Regions from separate parts of the Rhizobium sp. F40D2 genome, predicted to be linked through region 2. Evidence: predicted binding sites of a transcription regulator. Region 2 holds the regulator's gene; the other holds the start of a gene.

Region 1 (2,397 bases), 1.1 Mb from region 2:
CCAGTAGTCTTCGATCTGCTTCACCAGGGTTTCCGGAAGCGGAACGTAATCGAGGGAAGAGGCTTCCTTCTGACCGTTTTCGAGCGCCCACTTGAAGAAGGCGAAGGCAGCCTTGGAGCGCGCCGCATCCTTCGGATCCTTGTACATGATCGCCCAGGTCGTGGCGGTCACCGGCCAGGCCTTTTCACCCGGCGCGTTGGTCATGATCAGGTAGAAATCCTGAGCCTTGGTCCATTCGGCGCTGGCGGCAGCCGCCGAGAAGCTATCGGCATTCGGCTTCGGATATTGGCCGGCAGCGTTCTGGATCAGAGCGTAGGGCAGCTTGTTCTGCAGGGCGTAGGCATATTCGACGTAGCCGATCAGATCCTTCACGCGCGTGACATAGGCGGCGACGCCTTCATTGCCCTTGCCGCCGATGCCGACCGGCCAGTTGACGGCGGTGCCTTCACCGACCTTGCTCTTCCAGTCTTCGTTGACCTTGGAGAAGTAGTTCGTCCAGTTGAAGGAGGTGCCCGAACCGTCCGAGCGGTGGACGACGGCGATCTGGCTGTCGGGCAGCTTCAGGCCCGGGTTCAGATCGGCGATGGCCTTGTCGTTCCACTTGGTGACGTTGCCGAGATAGATATCGGCAAGAACCTTGCCGGTGAGCTTCAGCTCGCCCGACTTGATGCCCTTGACGTTGATGACCGGAACGATGCCGCCGACGATGAGCGGGAACTGGCCGAAACCGCCATCCGACAGTTCCTTGGGCTCGAGCGGCTTATCGGATGCGCCGAAATCGACCGTTGCAGCCTTGATCTGGGCGATACCGCCGCCCGAACCGATCGACTGGTAGTTCAGCTTGTCGCCGGTCTGCTTGTTGTAGTCGGCGGACCACTTGGACAGAACGGGATAGACGAAGGTGGAACCGGCGCCGGTGATATCGGCAGCAGATGCCGAAACCGCCAGAGCGGCAACAAGGCCCGCACCGAGGCAGGCCGAGAGGAGTTTCCTGGTGAGCATATGAAGCGCTTCCCTAATGGAATGGACAGGATGACGAGACCAGCGCCATGGAGGGGGTGCCATTGTCTGGAGCGCTGAAATCCCCGTCACATCAGGCGGGCTAGGCGCGTTTTATTACAGCTTAATGACGCTTTTCGACGGTCGAAGCCGCGTGCATCGAATACCGCACCTGCGTCCTTCCAGCTAAATCGCAGATTTAACAAAGCTTTAGCAAAAAACATCGGAACAGATTGACGCATGGCGCTGCGGTGGATTGCCGCAGCAAGAAGGGAAATGCCTCGTTCAGGCTTCCCAAACGAGAGCCCCTGCAGCTGCAACGCCCATCGATGGCGCGTCAGGCGGCTGCCTCTTCTTCCAGCTTGCTGGATATGTCGCGTGCCGACATGGGTCTGCCCATCAGATACCCCTGAAGCTGATCGCAGCCGGCCTCTCGCAAGATTGCCGCCTGGCGGCTGTTCTCGATGCCTTCGGCGGTCACGGGAATCTGCAGGGCGGTCGCAAGCGAAATGGTCGCCCGAAGGACGTCGGCGCCGTTGGCGCCTTCATCGAGAGCGGACACAAGCGAGCGGTCGATCTTCATGCGGTCGAAACCGAACTGCCGCAATGCGCCAATGCTGGCGTAGCCGCAGCCAAAATCATCGAGAGCGAACTTTATGCCGACGCGCTTGAGTTGACCTATCGACCGCCGGGCCTGATCCGGATTCGTCATCAGGACGCCTTCGGTAATTTCCAAGGTCAGGCGCTTTGGATCGAAATCAAGTTCCTGCAGGACCGAAATCACCTCGGCGGCAAATTCGGGATTGCAGAGCTGGATTGGCGAGACGTTCACAGACAATGCCAGATCGGGCCAGTTCCTGGCATGCTCGATCGATGTTCTCAGCATGTGAACGCCAAGCGCATCGATGAGGCCGCACCTCTCTGCGAGCGGGATGAAAATCTCCGGGCTGATGTTTCCCGTTGCGGTTCGCCAGCGCGCCAGCGCTTCAAGACCGGTGACAGCGCCTGTCGTGGCAGAGACGAGAGGCTGAAAAACGGCCTCGATCGCACCACTGCCGATGGCGCCTTTCAACAGGCCTTCCAGTTCGGCGACCCGTCGGCGCTCCTCGTCCAGCTCGGGATCGTATTCGATCGCCTGGCCTCGGCCATTTGCCTTGGCGCGATAGAGAGCCATGTCCGCTCTGCGCAGAAGCTCCAAGGACTTAACGTCTCCGTCGCCGGCGGCAGCTCCGATGCTTGCGCCGACTTCGATCGTCCGGCCGTCGATTTTGAAAGGCTCGGCAAACAGCGCCAGAATGGTTTTTTCCATATCTTCGCAGGTGGCGGACCCAATGTGCACCAGCGCAAATTCGTCGCCTCCCAGCCGGGCCGCGGCAACGACTTCGGGGTGGCAGGCCA
Region 2 (2,397 bases):
GGAGTCAGGCTCACACTAGGTTAAAGTTCAATTACTAGACTGCATGCGGCGGAACTAGTCACCAAAATTGATCAAGCGTTTCTTGTTTCGGAGGCTTCCGGGACAACGGTGAGGGATTCTGCCATCACCAACGCAAAAGGTGGAGACAGGGCATGAACTGGACAGACGAGCGGGTCGAGAAACTCAAGAAGCTCTGGGCCGAAGGACTGAGCGCCAGCCAGATCGCGGCGCAACTTGGCGGTGTCAGCAGAAACGCCGTGATCGGCAAGGTGCACCGGCTGAGCCTTCCCGGCCGCGCCAAGGCCGGCGGCACGGCCGCCACGGCGCGGACGCCGAAACGCAATACATCGGCGCCGCGCGCACCGAACTATGCCTCGCGGATCGCCACCCGCACCGTTACCCGCCAGCAGGGCGCAACGATGCTGAAGGAAGAGATCGAAATCGAAACGGTCGAGGAAATGGAATACGTGCCGAAGGGCAACGTGGTCGTGCCGATCTCGCGCCGCCTCGGCCTGACCGAACTGACCGAACGCACCTGCAAGTGGCCGGTCGGCGATCCGCTGAAGGACGACTTCCATTTCTGCGGCTGCGAGTCCCCCGACAATTCGCCCTATTGCAGCTACCACCAGCGGCTTGCCTACCAGCCGGTCAACGAACGACGCCGGGCGGCAGCGCGGGCGAGCTGAGCGGGTAAGACATTGTCGACATGCGAAAACGGGCTGCAAAGCCCGTTTTTTTGTGGGGAATGGGTTGGGGGTGGCTGCCCCTCATCCGGCTGCCGCCACCTTCTCCCCGTAGACGGGGCGAAGGGGATATGCCGCAACGTCTCCGTCCCTCGCCTACGCCTCGCATGGCACGTCCCCTCTCCCCGTAAAACGGGGAGAGGGCTAGGGTGAGGGGCACTTGTTCGACTTTATCGGAAACCCCTCAGGCTTCCATCGAATAACCGGCACCGCGGACGGTGCGGATGACGTCCTGCATGTTGGAGAAGTTCAGCGCCTTGCGCAGGCGGCCGACATGGACGTCGACGGTGCGTTCGTCGACATAGATGTCGTGGCCCCAGACGCCGTCGAGCAGCTGCGAGCGGGAGAAGACCCGGCCGGGCGACGACATCAGAAATTCCAGCAGGCGGAATTCGGTCGGGCCGAGGCGGACTTCGCGGCTCTTGCGGTGGACGCGGTGGGTTTCGCGGTCGAGTTCGATATCGCCGCATTTCAGCACGGTCGACAGCACCTCGGGGCGGGCGCGGCGTAGCATCGCCTTGACGCGGGCGACGAGTTCCGGGGTCGAGAAAGGCTTGACGACGTAATCGTCGGCCCCTGTCGAAAGCCCGCGGACGCGCTCGCTCTCTTCGCCGCGCGCCGTCAGCATGATGATCGGCAGGCGCTCGGTTTCCGGCCGCATGCGCAGGCGCCGGCAGAGTTCGATGCCGGAGACGCCGGGCAGCATCCAGTCGAGGATGAGGAGGTCGGGCGTGCGCTCCTGAAGCCTGATTTCGGCCTCGTCGCCACGAAGGATGGTATCGACCTCGAAGCCCTCAGCTTCGAGATTGTAGCGAAGAAGCACGCTCAGGGCTTCCTCGTCTTCAACAACTGCAACTCTCGGGATCATGCGTGTCGGTCTCCTCGCGCATGATCCTTAAACCGGGGATGATTTAAGCAATGCATCCTGCGCAAAATCAGAAAATTGGCTGCGACCTCTTTGCGCGCCCCACATGGGCGCGCATACAATCTGCTGGTGGGCTGGTGCGCGGCTATTCCGTGACCGCGCCGACGGTGTTGGCGCTGTCGTCCTTCGGACGGTCGCCTTCCGGCTGTGCCCCGGTTGCCATGTAATAGATCGTCTCGGCGATGTTGGTGGCGTGGTCGCCGATGCGCTCGATGTTCTTGGCGCAGAAGAGCAGATGCGTGCAGCTGGTGATGTTGCGCGGATCTTCCATCATGTAGGTCAAGAGCTCGCGGAACAGCGAGGTGTACATCGCGTCGATCTCGTTGTCGCGTTCGCGGATCGCATTGGCCTTGTCGGCAGCGCGCGTCGTGTAGACGTCGAGCACTTCCTTGAGCTGGACGAGCGCCAGCTCCGACAGGTGCTCGAGGCCGCGGGCGAGCTTGCGCGGGACGCCGGTGCTCTGCACGGCGATGACGCGCTTGGCGGTGTTCTTGCCAAGGTCGCCGACGCGTTCGAGATCGGCGGCGATGCGGATCGAACCCATGATTTCGCGCAGGTCCGAGGCCATCGGCTGGCGGCGGGCAATGGTGACGATCGCCTTGTCGCCGATTTCGCGCTCGGCGTGATCGAGGATCACGTCGTCGGAAATGACCTTCTGGGCCAGCGCGGTATCGCCGTTGACCAGGGCGCGTACGGCCTCGCTGACCATCTGCTCGGCCAGGCCGCCCA

What was found. Region 2 encodes PhoB, which activates phosphate uptake and scavenging genes when phosphate is short. Its sites were predicted from a motif close to TGTCATNNANCTGTCAT; they were not measured.
Region 1: a site for PhoB is predicted at 1,116-1,132, ahead of pstS (phosphate ABC transporter substrate-binding protein PstS). Genes of this name have one in related genera too.

The regions. Positions count from the first base shown of each region.
Region 1 is NZ_CM131436.1:4,528,098-4,530,494, forward strand. Features, by position in the region: gene pstS (phosphate ABC transporter substrate-binding protein PstS) at 1-1,002, opposite strand, end outside; gene ACS4RS_RS22125 (bifunctional diguanylate cyclase/phosphodiesterase) at 1,337-2,397, opposite strand, start outside.
Region 2 is NZ_CM131436.1:1,030,205-1,032,601, forward strand. Features, by position in the region: gene ACS4RS_RS04935 (GcrA family cell cycle regulator) at 153-686, shown strand; gene phoB (phosphate regulon transcriptional regulator PhoB) at 928-1,611, opposite strand; gene phoU (phosphate signaling complex protein PhoU) at 1,754-2,397, opposite strand, start outside.